Regions from separate parts of the Faecalibacterium sp. AF10-46 genome, predicted to be linked through region 2. Evidence: predicted binding sites of a transcription regulator. Region 2 holds the regulator's gene; each other region holds the start of a gene.
What was found. The regulator Rex, encoded in region 2, represses fermentation and respiration genes when NADH is low (regulators of the CRP and FNR family bind a similar motif). The targets are predictions, from matches to a motif close to ATTGTTAANNNNTTAACAAT.
Positions count from the first base shown of each region.

Region 1: a site for Rex is predicted at 3,154-3,173, ahead of gap (type I glyceraldehyde-3-phosphate dehydrogenase). Genes of this name have one in related genera too.
Region 3: a site for Rex is predicted at 2,289-2,308, ahead of coaD (pantetheine-phosphate adenylyltransferase). Genes of this name have one in related genera too.

Region 1 is NZ_QVGY01000007.1:46,150-51,362, forward strand. Features, by position in the region: gene DWV57_RS08850 (sugar phosphate nucleotidyltransferase) at 42-452, opposite strand; gene DWV57_RS08855 (glycosyltransferase family 4 protein) at 604-1,044, opposite strand; gene DWV57_RS14980 (hypothetical protein) at 1,134-1,532, opposite strand; gene gap (type I glyceraldehyde-3-phosphate dehydrogenase) at 2,035-3,066, opposite strand; gene DWV57_RS08870 (hypothetical protein) at 3,265-4,050, opposite strand; gene DWV57_RS08875 (citrate synthase) at 4,050-5,213, opposite strand, start outside.
Region 2 is NZ_QVGY01000005.1:101,583-106,795, reverse strand. Features, by position in the region: gene DWV57_RS07380 (ABC transporter substrate-binding protein) at 1-901, opposite strand, end outside; gene DWV57_RS07375 (thymidine kinase) at 1,502-2,119, opposite strand; gene DWV57_RS07370 (redox-sensing transcriptional repressor Rex) at 2,206-2,847, opposite strand; gene DWV57_RS07365 (ATP-dependent Clp protease proteolytic subunit) at 3,109-3,789, shown strand; gene DWV57_RS07360 (DNA translocase FtsK) at 3,892-5,213, shown strand, end outside.
Region 3 is NZ_QVGY01000001.1:284,794-290,006, forward strand. Features, by position in the region: gene DWV57_RS01425 (AI-2E family transporter) at 1-503, opposite strand, end outside; gene DWV57_RS01430 (butyryl-CoA:acetate CoA-transferase) at 552-1,898, opposite strand; gene coaD (pantetheine-phosphate adenylyltransferase) at 2,412-2,918, shown strand; gene DWV57_RS01440 (acetyl-CoA C-acetyltransferase) at 2,998-4,215, shown strand; gene DWV57_RS01445 (enoyl-CoA hydratase-related protein) at 4,338-5,123, shown strand; gene DWV57_RS01450 (3-hydroxyacyl-CoA dehydrogenase NAD-binding domain-containing protein) at 5,166-5,213, shown strand, end outside.

The DNA.
Region 1 (5,213 bases), on a different contig from region 2:
TAAAATCTCTCATGATTACTTTCTCCTCTCTCTTTGCGTTTTTATTTTGAAAACACACTCTTTACATACTCATAGCTGTTAATATCGCCAATGTCATACCTCTTACCCGGCATGACGTAAGCGTGCATCGGTGTCTGCTTGCTCAACCAAGCCGCAAAGCTACCCGGTGCGTCATAGCCGCAGCCGTTCTCCAGAGCTTCCTGAATCCGCTTTACATCACAGGCATGATAGCAGTAGAACGGCGGCACAGCCAGATTTCCTTTTGGTTCCTTTGGCTTTTCCTCATAGCTCGTAATCAGATCCGAGTTATCAAGCGTGATGATTGCTGTTTTCTGCTGCTTTTTCAGTTCGTTTTCCTCATGGCACATCACACAGGAAGCATTCTTTTCCTTGGCAAAATCAACGAACTTGGAAAGGCTGAAATACAGATTGCAGTAACAATCTATACGCAGGCTTGCCTTCGTACCTCCTTATTCTGTTTTCTGCTCTATCAGCTTTCGCTGTGGTGGGTTAAGTATAGAGCGCAACCAGAAGCCATTAGCACCTAAAATCACACTGGCCGCAACGCATTATGACAGGCAGAAACAGGTTGAGGTGAAAAGGTCAAGCCGCGTAAACCCGCATGAAATCAGGATTTTTTCTGGTTGTCCATATTATTTCACACTCCCCATGGACGGTAACTACAACTCTTTTCCCAAACATCTTCGGCAGCCATGCAAAGAACGCCGGCCCTTCGGCATGGATGTGCACCACATCGTATTTTCCAAATGCACTATAAAGTGCCGCAAATGCGGAGGAGCTGACTGCAGCAAGTCCGCGCCGTTCAATAGTCGGAACAGACTTCTGACGGATTCCCTCGTACTCCGTTTTACCAGCATCGTCATATTCTGCACCACTCACATGATGGCCTGCTCTGTTGTAACAGGTCACGTCACAACCATTCTGTGCCATTCGGGTGCAGAGCTCTTTGACAACGATCTCTACTCCGCCTTCTCTCGATAATCGCTTCTGTCCGAACATCGCAATCGCAAGTTTCTTACTCATAAATCTTTCCCGCAATCCCACTCAATTTCTTCATCAATATCTCAGCCAACACAAAGAGCGGATAGGCTCGCTTGCCTGTCCGCTGGCTGTCACCCCACCCTCATGGTCGAGATTTCTTTCTGGATGGCATTGCTGCCACCCAAAAAGATCAGTCGTTCATTCTTCGGGTAAGAAAATATGAACTTCGGGTTGCGGGGCCTTTCATTCTCTGCCGTACCCTTGTCCCTATTATGACAGCCGCGTATTATATCTCCATCCCCTCTCCGCTGAATGGTCGGAACATATTTCTGGCAGATTCCAGCGTATTCAATTTTACTGGCATCATCATATTCCGCACCGCTCACATGATGTCCCGATCTGTTGTAGCATGTCACCTGACAGCCCTGCTGCGCCATCCGTGTGCACAGCTCTTTTACCACGATCTCCACGCCGCCCTCTCTCGACCACCTTTTGTGGCCAAAAACAGCAAGCCTCAATTTCTCTTTCATTTTCCCTTTCCCGTCGCTTTCCCCATTTAGGGATCTCATCCCCATACCGTGCCAAACTCCGGCCCGGTTTCCTTTACATCACAAAAAGCCCGGACGCATTTACGCCCAGGTTTTTGACTGATTTACGCCGCAATTCATTGACATTTTATTTCCAGAATCATCAATATCAATTTCGTAAATGTATTTATCGACACTAAAAACATTTTACCATTTTTTCCTTTGGGATACAATACTTTTCAGCTGTATCATTGCCTGCTTCATGGCTAAGATTTCCGTACTTTATTCCGTCTTTTTGTTGCAACATATTCATTTTGGAAAGAAACTCGTTCCATTGCTTTTTTCAGCAAAAAAACACCCTTCCCCTCACGGAAACCCGCAAAAGGAAGGGTGTTGAACTCAATATCCTGTTGTCATGCCAATCACAGCATGTTCGTACCGGCAAAGCCGGTATCAACTGTTATTCAGCACGGCACCTCAAGCGCTTTTGAGCGTAGAGCTATGATTAGCAGTTCTCAGCGAAGTACTTAATGGTACGGACCATCTGAGAGGTGTAGGAGTTCTCGTTGTCGTACCAAGACACGACCTGAACCTGATAGGTGTCGTCGTCGATCTTAGCGACCATGGTCTGGGTAGCATCGAACAGAGAGCCGTAACGCATGCCGATGACATCGGAAGAAACGATCTGATCCTCGTTGTAGCCGAAGGACTCAGAAGTAGCAGCCTTCATAGCAGCATTGATGGACTCCTTGGTGACATCCTTGCCCTTGACGACAGCAACCAGAATGGTGGTAGAGCCGGTGGGAACAGGCACACGCTGAGCAGAACCGATCAGCTTGCCGTTCAGCTCGGGGATGACCAGGCCGATAGCCTTAGCAGCGCCGGTGGTGTTGGGAACGATGTTCTGTGCGCCAGCACGAGCACGGCGCAGATCGCCCTTGCGCTGAGGACCATCCAGGATCATCTGGTCGCCGGTGTAAGCATGAACAGTGGTCATGATACCGGAGACGATGGGGTAGGTCTTGTTCAGGGTGTTAGCCATGGGAGCCAGGCAGTTGGTGGTGCAGGAAGCAGCAGAAATGACCTGATCCTCAGCGGTCAGGGTCTTCTCGTTGACGGAGAAGACAATGGTCTTCAGATCGTTGCCTGCGGGAGCAGAGATAACGACCTTCTTTGCGCCAGCCTGAATGTGAGCCATGCTCTTCTCCTTGCTGGTGTAGAAGCCGGTGCACTCCAGAACGACATCAACGTTCAGTTCGCCCCAGGGAGCGTCCTTTGCGTCCTTAACAGCGTAGATCTTGATCTCCTTGCCGTCAACAATGATGGAGTCCTCGGTAGCCTCGACGGTGTGCTTGCCCTCGCCGATCTTGCCGCAGAAAGAACCCTGAGCAGTATCGTACTTCAGCAGGTGAGCCAGCATCTTGGGGCTGGTCAGGTCGTTGATTGCGACGACCTCGTAACCCTCAGCATCAAACATCTGACGGAAAGCCAGACGACCAATACGACCGAAACCATTGATAGCAACTCTAACAGCCATGTTAATAGTACCTCCTAATTATTTTACCCATAATCGGATAAATCACGGTATCTTTATTTTAGACCAAAACGCAGAAAGTTTCAAGTATCTGCCAAAAAATTAACAAGAGATTCACTGCATTTTTTGCTTTTGTACGATTTTAATTCCTTTCATTCCCTGCTTTTCGGCAATTGCGCCAACAGAGTGCCAACATTTTTGTCAGCTCTCCCCGTTCAAGCAGGCTGCAGCGCACGCTCCGCCAATGCCGCCCACGCAGCAAAGGCCCAGTCCGGCAAAGATCTCCGGCCAGACAGCCGGTGTGGCCCAGCTCAGGCCGCTCATCAAAACCAGTACGTAGGGCAGCTGCCAGCACAGGCAAAGTGCAAATGCGGCAAGCCCGGCTGCGCACAGTGTTTTGCCATTGCCCGGCTGCGGGACATGCAGCGCCCGGGCCAGCGCTGCCAAAAACACCAGTGCCGCAAGCGCCTGCCACACCGCCGCTGTAGGGGTCACGCGGTGCCAGCTGGAGCTGTTCTCCATAAAGCGCAGCAGCACGTTCCAGTAGAACAGCAGACTGCCCGCCACGGCCAGATACAGCCCGCCAAAGGGCTTTTTCCACTCGTTGGGGCTGAGCCAGCAGCGGCCCATGGTGCTGAGCCACGCGGAGCACAGGCATTCCAGAATGCACCGCACAAAGCCGCCCAGACCGGAAGCTGCGCCCAGCGCGATCTGTGCACCCGCTGCGGCCAGAAAACATACTGCACCGACAAAAGCCAGAATACCGGCCAGCGGCCTGCGGCTACGCACCGCTTCCGAGCGGGAAGGCTGTGTACGGCCCACAAGCACTGCAGCCAGCACCACGATACCCAGTGCCAGATAGCGCCACCACACCGAGCCGACCACGCACAAACCGGTGACGGCATCGGTGCCAAAGGCAAGGTCTGCCGCGCGCAGCACGCCCAGCAGAATGCTCAGGATAAAAACGAACAAAACAGAAGGATTCATCAGCGTTCCTCGATCGGCTTATATTTCTGGCGCACGCCCAGATACTTGTAAGCGGGACGAATGATACGGTTGGCGAATACCACCTCTTCCACGCGGTGTGCACACCAGCCGGGCACACGGGCAATGGCGAACAGCGGGGTGTAAATATCCTCAGAGATGCCCAGCATGTTGTAGATCAGGCCGCTGAACAGGTCCACGTTGGCGCACACCGGCTTGGTGCTGCCCTTTTCCTCGGCAAAGATGCCGGGGGCCAGCCGTTCGATGCTGCACAGCATATTATACTCTTCCTCAAAGCCTTTGTCGTAGGCCAGATGGCGGGCGCGCTGCTTCAGGATCACCTCACGAGGGTCGCTGATGGTGTACACCGCGTGGCCCATGCCGTAGATCAGGCCGGAGCCATCGCCCGCCTGCTTGCGCAGGATGCGGCGCAGATACTCGCGCACCTCATCGTCGTCCTCGGGGTTTTCCACATGCTTGAGGATATCCTTCAGCTGACGGTTCACCATCAGGTTGGCACCGCCGTGCTTGGGGCCCTTCAGTGCACCGATGGCCGCCGCGATTGCGGAGTAGGTATCGGTGCCGGAGGAGGACAGCACACGGGTGGTAAAGGTGGAGCAGTTGCCGCCGCCGTGGTCGGCGTGCACCAGCAGGCACATATCCAGCAGCTTTGCTTCCTCGTGGGTGAACTTCTGGTCCGGACGGTAGGTGCTGAGGATGTGCTCTGCCGTGCTCTGGCCGGGCTTGGGCAGGTGGAAGAACATGCTCTGCTTATCGTAGTAGCGGCGTTTCATCTGGTAAGCGTTCACCATCATGGTGGGCATGCTGGCGATCAGATTGATGCTCTGGCTCAGGATGTTCTCCAGACTCAGATCCTCGGCGTGCTCATCGTAAGAGTAAAGGCCCAGCACGCAGCGCTGCAGCTTATTCATGATATTGGGCGAGGGGGCGTTCATGGTGTCCATGAAGCCTTCCGGCAGGGCGCGGTGCTCTGCCAGGATCTCACAGAAATCGTCCAGCTGCTCCCGGTTGGGCAGACTGCCGAACAGCAGCAGCCAGATCACCTCTTCAAACACAAAGCGGTCATTGCGGTAGGCCTCGTCTACGATCTCGTTGATGTTCACACCGCGGTAGATCAGCTTGCCGGGAGTGGGGATCACATGGCC
Region 2 (5,213 bases):
CGAAGATACCTGCGATCTTACCGGTGATCCACTCGTTGGACTGGTGGGTAGCGGTATCGGAGTTAGCGGAGTAGTAGGTCTTCAGGTTCATCATGACGTGGCCATCCACCAGGCTCTTGATGAAGTCGATGCCCTCAGCGATCTCGTCCTCGGTGTAGTTCAGGGTAGAGGTGACGGGATCAGCCCAGTCCTTGCCGTACTTGGACTCGAGGTAGAACACCATCAGGATCATACGGTCGTATGCGCCCAGATGCATGGGGTAGTAATCGTCGCCCAGCTTCTCCTTGAATGCCTTGCCGGCAGCCATCAGATCATCCAGAGACTTGGGAACTTCGGTGATGCCAGCCTTGTTGAAGGTGGTCATGTTCCAGAAGAAGATACGGCCGGTCATGGAGACAGGCACGCACTGCTGAGCGTTTGCAACGTAGCAGGCATCCAGAGCAGCGTCATCCCACTGGGTCAGATCCAGAAACTTGGAAACGGTGTTCAGATCCACGAACTTGCTGCCATCAGCAGAGTAGTTGTACAGCCAGTTCCAGTTCACCTGGCACACATCCTGTGCGTTGCCAGCGATGAAGGCAGCTGCCATTTTCTCTTCCCAGCCGGACCATGCGGCGAAGGTGGGCTCGATGGTGATGTTGGTGTGCTCAGCCTGGAACTCCTTGATGGCGTTCTGGTAAGCCTCGTGACGGCTGTCGCCGCCCCACCAGCTGATGGTCATGGAAACAGGGCCGTCAGACAGTGCCAGGCTCTCGTCTGCAGAAGCAGCGGGAGCGGAAGAAGCGGTGGAAGCAGCAGAGCTGGATGCAGCAGAGTTGCCGCCGCAGGCAGCCAGAAGGCCGGCAGCGCCCACAGCGCCGGTGACCTTCATAAAATCACGACGAGAAATTGCCATGCTCATTTTTGTTCTCCTCCTAAATACAGAAAACATCATCTCGAACGGGGGTTCTGCACATACCCCGTTGTATACAATTATGATAACAAAACAACAACCAAAAAGAAAGACGCAAATTGCAGATATCTAAACAAAAAACGTACAAATATTGCTCTTGTTTTCACGCGAGAATTGATGCCTTTGCTGAAATGAATAAACTTGGCTCGAAAAACTGTGCAACATGTATATTTCGCCATTTTGCATAGAAAACTGGGATGTATCATAGGGGGAACGTCGAATTTTGCAATAATTTTGTAAACATTCGGTTTTGGAATATGGAACTGTTGCATACATTGTGGCAGAGCAACACATTAAAATGGCCCGGATGCGGGCTTGCAAACTGATATATCAATAGTGCAAAAAATGTGCACTCTGATATATCAATCGCGTGAAGCAGGCATCCGGCACCGGTCTGCAGGCGTTGAAATCGGTGCTTCTTCGCCCTTTTGGGGGGTGAAGAAGCATCGACAGCGACATATTTTGCGCTGCTGCGTGGACAGCGCCTGTGGGCCGGGGAAAAAAAGAAAGACTGCCGTGTCGTTGAACACAACAGTCTTGTATACAAGCTTATTCGACCTGCGAAGCAGCTTTTTCGGCGTAGAACGCGCGTTTTGCCTTGAAGTAGCACTGGGGGCACATGCTCACGTACTGCACATCGTTTTCCAAATCGATGGCCACCTGCTCGCCCTCAAAGACGAACCTGCCGTTCACCCTGCGGCAGTTGCAGATGGCCTTGCGGCCGCAGGTGCAGATAGTCTTCATCTCCTCGATGGTGTGGGCCAGCTCCAGCAGGCGGGTGGAGCCGGGAAAGCCTTTGAGTGAAAAATCTGCCCGCAGGCCGTAGCAGATCACCGGAATGTTCAGATCCACAGTTACCATGAACAGCTGCTCTGCCTGCTGCGCAGTGAAAAACTGGCTCTCGTCGCACAGCACGCAGGCCAGCGGCGCACCGTCAGCGTTGGCCGTGCGCACGGCCTCGAATACATCCGTCTCCGGCGGGATCAACAGATCAGCCTTGCGGCGCACGCCCAGACGGCTCACCAGCTCACCGCCGCCCTTGGTGTCCACCTGTGGCTTGAGGATCAGCACCCGCATCCCCTGTTCTTCGTAGTTGTGGGCTACCTGCATCAGGGCGGTGCTTTTGCCGCTGTTCATTGCGCCGTAGCGGAAATACAGTTTTGCCATTTGAAAAACTCTCCTTGCAGAAGAACCCTCTCAGTCAAAGCCTGAGAGGGTCCTTTTATTACTCTTGTTCCTTATAACAGGTATCTTCAGTCCTGATTGCGCAGGCGGTAGCCAAGGCTCATCAGGCTGTCGCCCAGATGGACATTCTCCACCACCACATCGGGATACGGCACAGAGAGGTCATAGTGGGAGAAGTTCCAGAAGCCCTCGATGCCCAGATCTACCAGACGGCCGCTGACCTGTTCCGCACCATCGCGGGGCACACAGAGCACTGCGACCTTGGGGTGATGCTCGGCACAGAAAGACTCCAGCTCGTCGATATGGCGGATCTGGATGCCGCTGATCTCCTTGCCTACCTCGCTCTGTGCCACATCAAAGGCGGCGATCAGGCGGTAGCCGTTGGTATCGGTGGTGATAAAGCGGCTCACTGCCTTGCCCAGACGGCCGCAGCCGATCAGGATGGTGGGCAGGCGGTCACCGTTGCCGAACAGCAGGCCTTCCAGAATGGAGAGCAGGTTTTCCACCGAGTAGCCGATGCCCTGCCGGCCATTCACATCGCCGATGCAGTTGAAGTCCTGCCGTACCTGCGAAGCGGTGGTGCCCATCTGAGCAGCCAGCTCGCGGGAAGAAATGCTGTTGATGCCGTCCACCTGCAGAGAGCGCAGATAGCGGTAATATTTGGGAAGACGCTTGATAACGGGAAGTGAAGCCTTTGCAGGGGTGTTCATAGAATACTTTCTCCTTTCGCTCTATCGCAGTACTTGCCGCAGCTGCCTGCTTTACAGATGCGGCGCAGAGAAACCCCGATCCGTTTACGGGTTCATATTGCAGATATTACAATCAATTATTTAAAGTATACTGCACCGATGGAGAATGTCAAATCATTCTCAAAAAAATTTTATGAAATGTTACCGCTTTTTTGCTGCAGCGAGTCTGCATAGCCCGGCACAGGCTGGGGAATGCTGACAGAAAACGCAGGAGGAAAGCATATGAACGATGAAACGCAGCTGACCGACGAGCGTCGGCTGGAAAAGGAAGAGATCGAAGATCTGGGCACGGTCACGCTGGCCCGCGGGGAGCATGTGATCCACTGCCTGACCGTCATCGGCCAGATCGAAGGCCATTCGGAAGCGCCGCAGGGCCAGAAGACCACGAAGTATGAGCATGTGATCCCGCAGCTGGTGGCCGCGCAGGAAGATCCTCGCATCGAAGGTCTTCTGGTGTTGCTGAACACGGTAGGTGGTGATGTGGAAGCAGGCCTTGCGCTGGCGGAGCTGATCGCCAGCGTGTCCAAACCCAGTGCAACGCTTGTGCTGGGCGGTGGGCACTCCATCGGCATCCCGCTTGCCGTCAGCGCCCGGCGCAGCTTCATCGTGCCCACAGCCACCATGACCGTGCACCCGGTGCGGCATTCCGGTGTCATTCTGGGGGTGCCGCAGACCATGCGCAGCTTTGAGCAGATGCAGCAGCGCATCACCGGCTTCGTAGCGGCCCACAGCGGCATGACCGAAAAACGCTACACCGACCTGATGCTCCACACCGGCGAGCTGGTGATGGACATGGGCACCGTGCTAGATGGACGCCGGGCCGTGAAGGAAAAGCTCATCGACGAGCTGGGCGGGCTTTCGGATGCGCTGGCGTGGCTGTATAAAGAGATCGAACGCAAATGAAGGCCGATTTTGTACAACAATAGGTTTGCCATTTTCTTCCCTGCGTGGTACAATAATAAAATCAAATAGTGTGTCTACTACAAACGCGGGGAACAAAGAAACATGGCAACAAAAAAACGTAAAACGACAACACGGCGCGCAGCATCGCGCAAAAAGCGGGCCGAGCAGCGGCTTCCGGCGGGGCTTGGCACCCTGTTTGCAGGCCTTTTGCTGGTGGTGCTGGCCTTTGTGGAGGGAGATTCGGCATGGAAGGCCCTGCACGATGTGCTGTTCGGACTTTTTGGCTGCGGCAGCTTTGTGCTGGGCGCGGCAGTGTGTTGCCTTGCTGTGCAGTATACCCGGGGCGAAGACCTTCTGCCCAAGATCTTCAAGCTGGTTCTTGGGCTGGTGTTTGCCTGCGGCACGGTGATCGTTTTTTCCGATATCCAGCCGCAGGGCATGTCGGCATTTCAGATGACGGCTGCCTGCTACGCAAACGGCGTGAATGCATGGATCGGCGGCGGTGCGTTGGGCGCACTGCTGGGCGGCAGCCTGCTGCTGCTGTGCGGACGGCCTGCGGCAACCCTTATCATGATCGTGCTGGCACTGTGTGTCAGCCTGTACATTTTTGATCTGACCCCGGCAGAGGTGTGGCAGTGGCTGTGCGCTGCGTTTGGCGGCGTGCACGCAAAGGGTGCGGCCATGGCGCAGCAGAGCGCAGCCCGCCGCGCTGAACGTGCCGCTGCCCGCGCGGCAGAAGCCGAGGCTGAGGAAGACTACGACGAAGCAGAAGATGAATACCGGGATGAGGAAGATGCCGAAGAGGAGATGGAAACTCCGGCTTTCCGCATCGGTGTGCCGGACTGGCTGAACGGCATCCGCCACTGGGGCCACAAGGTGACCGAAGAGATGGAGGCAGAGGAGCCGGAGGCCGCCCCACAGCCGGAGCCGCCCGCAGATACTTCCGGCCAGCCGCTTGCCCAGCCGGAGCCTGCTGCCCCGGCCATCACGCCGGTGCAGGTACGGGTATCCCGGCCCCGGGCTTCCTTTGACGTAGACCTTGGCCCCGACCACACTGAGGTGAAGGAGGGCGGCAGCGAACCCATCGAGCCGCTCATCGTGGGCCCGGGCGGCACCTTTGGGCAGAACCCGCTGCGCCCGGCCCCCAGACCTGCCCCGCAGCCCATCGTACAGGACGCGGTGGAGACCGATGCATCCGATTTCTTTGCAAAGGCTGCACAGCCGGTGCAGCCTGCGGCAGCGGAAAGCTTTGATACTCCGGTCATGACCCCGGCAATGCCGACGGCCCAGCCGGAAAGCCCGGCAGCGGCAGTCACGCCGGAGATGCCCGCCGTGCCCATCCAGCCCGCAGTCCCGGCGGCACCCGCCCGGGTGAGCGCCGAAAACGCCGTTGCCATGCGCGGCACGCCCGACGAGGACGGCTG
Region 3 (5,213 bases), on a different contig from region 2:
CGGGTCTTGATCAGATCATCGATATTGGTGCTGATGGTGGCATAAGCAGAGTTGAGCATGTCCATGATCTGCTGGTTGTTCTCAATGAACTCCACATGATTCGCCCACTGCACGAACTTTGCGAGGTTGCGCTGCGCAGTGTAGTACAGGGTGGTCACGCTGGTAATGAGCTGCGGAATGATCATCATGCACAAAGCGTAGATGAGGAGCAGGCCGAACAGGATGGTCAGCGTAACGGACAGCACATTGACCAGACCATGCATCTTTTCCGGAATGAACCGGCGCAGAAAGCTCTCGATGGTGTTGCACACAGGCTTGAGCAGGTAGGCGATGACGGCACCGTAGATGAATGGCATCAGAATGCCGGTCAGCGTGGAGATGGCATCGCCAAAACCATCGAAGCGGTAGATCAGGAAAAAGAAGATGATGCTCAGGGAGATCGCTCCAAATCCTGCCAACATCCCGTAGAGGTAGGGCTTGATGTGCGGCTTTTTGTCCATCATGATAGACTCCATTTCAGCCGCGGACAGCAGGAATCTCCGCGGCACTTATCAGATTTTGTTGCTCCTGCGCCAGATGTGCATTTTTTCGGCTTCCTTGATCAGGTCTTCACGGAAGTCGGGATGTGCTACGCTGATCAGAGCTTCGGCCTTTTCCCAAGTGGTCAGGCCCTTCAGGTTCACGCAGCCGTACTCGGTGCACAGGTAGTGGATGTTGGCACGGGTATCGGTGATGATGCTGCCGTTTTCCAGAGTGGGACGGATGCGGCTCTCCAGCTGGCCGGTCTTCTTATTAAAGAAGGTAGAGGACAGGCAGATAAAGCTCTTGCCGCCCTTGGAAAGGTATGCGCCCAGAACGAAGTCCAGCTGACCGCCGGCACCGGAGATGTGCTTGAGGCCTGCAGTCTCGGCGTTCACCTGACCGAACAGGTCGATGTCCACAGCGTTGTTGATGGAAATAAAGTTATCCAGTGCGGAGATGCTGCGGATATCGTTGGTGTAGTCCACGGGTGCAGACATGCACTCCGGATTATCGTTCAGGTAATCGTACATTTTCTGGGTGCCGGCACCGAAGGCGTAGACCTGACGGCCCTTGTCCAGCTGCTTGCATGCACCGGTGATCTTGCCGGCCTTGGCGATATCCACAAAGGCATCCACATACATTTCGGTGTGCACGCCCAGATCCTTCAAATCGCTCTGTGCGATCAGGCTGCCGATGGCATTGGGCATACCGCCGATGCCCAGCTGCAGGCAGGCACCGTTGGGGATCTGCGGAACGATCAGGTTGGCAACCTTCAGATCCACTTCGGTAGCAGCACCGGGAGCGGCCATCTGGCCGATGGGCGGGTTCTCGCCTTCCACGATGCCGGTGACCTGAGAAATGTGGATGCAGTTCTCCATGCCGCCAAGGCAGCGGGGCATGTTCTTGTTGACCTCAACGATGATCTTCTTGGCTTTTTCGCACACAGCACCCAGATGAGATGCACTGGGGCCGAAGTTGAAGTAGCCATGCTCGTCCATGGGGGCCACCTGGAACACCGCCACATCCAGCGGATCCGGGCTTTCGCGGTAGTAGCGGGGCAGCTCGGAATAACGGATGGGGGAGTAGAAGGAGAAGCCCTGTGCAATGGCCTTGCGCTCGATGCCGCCCATATGCCAGCTGTTCCATGTCATGTGTGCAGCGGGATCGTCGATCTGGAAGATCGCGGGCACCCACATCAGGATGCCGCCGCGGAAGTTGACACCTTCCAGCTCAGGCAGACGCTTTGCAATCTCGGCATCCACCGCCACAGGGGTGTTCACAGCCCAGCCGTAATCCACCCAGTCACCGCTTTTGACCAGTGCGGCAGCCTGAGCGGCGGTCATTTTCTTCTGAGCATACAGTTCCGTAAAATCCATTATAAACCATCCTCTCCTATAATAACATAAAGGAATTGTAAATTTATCATTTACTCTTCCTGCACGGACAAATCTTTGCAGGATGTTTACCACCTGTTGGCAATTTGAACACAGCTCTGACACAGGCGGATGATATCCTGATAACCAGCAGAAGGCAGCTGTCGGACAGGGCAGCAGATCTGCACAACTTAGTTATAACATTAACAATGTGTAGAATCAATAGTTTATCGAGAAAATTTTGACCGACTGGCAATATGGACAAAATTCGCGGAGTTTTTAGGCGATTGTTTGGTGCTGAAAAACCAAAATCTTTGCAAAAGGACTTGATAAAATTTTGACGATATGGTTTACTTATAGCGTAGCAGGCAGCTGCGATGCAGCATGACATTGATTGTTTAAATTTTAACGATAAAACGTACAGCTTGCACAAAAATCTTGCACCCAAGACTGGAAAGTGCTATCATGGCAGAACCAAAACGCGCTTTTCACAGCGCTCAAGGAGGACACCAGACGATGGCAACAGCAGTTTATCCCGGTTCGTTCGATCCGGTCACAAAAGGGCATCTCGATATCATCAAGCGCGCAGCAAAGATCAACGATCATCTGATCGTGGCGGTGCTCATCAACAGCGCAAAGAATCCGCTCTTCACCGTGGAGGAGCGCGTGGAGCTTCTAAAGGAATGCTGCAAGGGCATCCAGAATGTTTCGGTGGAGAGCTTCGACGGCCTGACCGTGGAGTTCGCCAAGAAACGGCACGCTTCGGTGATGGTGCGGGGCCTGCGGGCGGTGACGGATTTTGAAAACGAGATCCAGCTTGCGCAGACCAATCACGCACTGATGCCCGGCATCGAGACCATGTTTCTGGCAACGAGCATCAAGTGGAGCTACCTTTCTTCCACCATTGTAAAAGAGGCAGCTTACTACGGCAGCGACATCGGTAAGTTCGTCACACCCAATGTGGAAAAGGCGGTCAACGAAAAGTATGCGCTGATCCGGCAGAAAAAAGACCCCGAGACCTAATTTGTAAAAGCGCTTACGGGCGTTTTGATAAAAATGGCTTACGAAAAGTAACACATACACAATTCAGGAGGCTATTCACATGAAAAAGATCGTTATCGCATCTGCATGCCGTACCGCTATTGGCAAGTTCGGCGGCACTCTGGCAAACGTTCCCGCAGTTGAGCTGGGCTCCATCGTCATCAAGGAAGCTCTGAACCGTGCAAACGTCGCTCCCGAGCAGGTCGATCATGTCTACATGGGCTGCGTCATTCAGGCCGGTCTGGGCCAGAACGTCGCTCGTCAGGCTGCTCTGAAGGCTGGCCTGCCCATCGAGACCCCGGCTGTCACTGTCAACGTGGTGTGCGGCTCCGGTCTGAACTGCGTCAATATGGCTGCTCAGATGATCGAGGCTGGCGATGCTGATATCGTGGTCGCAGGCGGCATGGAGAACATGGACATGGCTCCCTTCGCACTGCAGAAGGCTCGTTACGGCTACCGCATGGGCGCTCCTATGGGCAAGAGCGAGATCGTGGATACCATGGTCAACGATGCTCTGTGGGATGCCTGCGGCTTCAACAAGCACATGGGCATGACCGCTGAGAACGTCTGCACCAACGAGACCTATCAGAAGAAGTACGGCTACAGCCCCATCACCCGTGAGATGCTGGACGAGTTCTCATACAACAGCCAGCTGAAGGCTGACAAGGCCATCAAGGACGGCGCTTTCAAGGACGAGATCGTTCCCGTTGTGATCAAGGGCAAGAAGGGCGACACCGTGTTCGATACTGATGAAGGCCCCCGTCTGAGCGCTCCTGAAGTGCTGGCAAAGCTGAAGCCCGCTTTCACCAAGGACGGCATCGTGACCGCCGGCAACTCTTCCGCCATCAATGACGGCGCTGCTGCTCTGGTCATCATGAGCGAGGAGAAGGCTAAGGAGCTGGGCGTGAAGCCTCTGGCTACCTGGGTCGCAGGTGCTTTGGCTGGCGTTGAGCCCGAAGTCATGGGCCTGGGCCCCATCGCCGCTACCAAGAAGGTCATGGCAAAGACCGGCCTGACTGTTGCTGACATGGATCTGATCGAGGCCAACGAGGCATTTGCTGCTCAGTCTGTGGCTGTCAGCCAGGCTCTGAACTTTGATATGAGCAAGGTGAACGTCAACGGCGGCGCAATTGCTCTGGGCCACCCGGTCGGCGCTTCCGGCGCTCGTATCCTGGTCACCCTGCTGTATGCTATGAAGCATCGCGGTGCACACAAGGGCCTGGCTACCCTGTGCATCGGCGGCGGCATGGGCTGCGCTACCATCGTTGAGATGGACTAAGCTCCACCTCTTGGAATCCTGACTGAATGACAGACCCGGACGGGGAAGGAAACCGGAGAGCCTTTCCTCCGTCCGGGGGCTGTTTGTGATAATTGATAAGATTTGAATAGGAGGTTTTCACAATGGCATTTGTAAAAACCGAGGTGCAGGGTGCAGTTGAGATCATTACCATCGACCGCCCCAAGGCACTGAATGCCCTGAATCCCGAAGTTCTGGCAGACCTGAAGGCAGCTTTTGAGGCTGTGGATCAGGAGAATGTCCGCTGCATCGTTCTGACCGGCGAAGGCGACAAGAGCTTCGTGGCAGGTGCAGATATCGGTTCCATGAGCACCATGACCAAGGCAGAGGGTGAGGCCTTCGGCAAGCTGGGCAATGATGTGTTCCTGATGATTGAGAGCTTCCCCATCCCCGTTATTGCAGCCGTGAACGGCTTTGCACTGGGCGGCGGCAACGAGCTGGCTATGAGCTGCGACATCCGCATCTGCTCTGACAACGCTGTGTTCGGCCAGCCGGAAGTGGGTCTGGGCATCACCCCGGGCTTCGGCGGTACCCAGCGTCTGGCACGTCTGGTCGGCATGGGTATGGCAAAGCAGCTGGTCTACTCTGCACTGAACATCAAGGCGGACGAGGCTCTGCGCATTGGTCTGGTGAACGCTGTGTATCCTCAGGCTGAACTGATGGAGAACGTACTGAAGCTGGCCGGCAAGATCGCAAAGAATGCACCCATCGCTGTACGCAACTGCAAGAAGGCAATCAACGGCGGCATCAGCCTGCCCATCGAGAAGGCTGTTGAGGTCGAGGAAAAGCTGTTCGGCGACTGCTTCGAGACCCACGACCAGAAGGAAGGCATGGCCTGCTTCCTGAGCCGTGAGAAGCCGAAGCCCAAGGCAGTGTTCACCAACAACTAATCCATTACTACATAATTTTTGATATTAAAGGAGAGGTTTCCTATGAAGATCGGTGTTATCGGCGCTGGCACCATGGGCCAGGGCATCGCA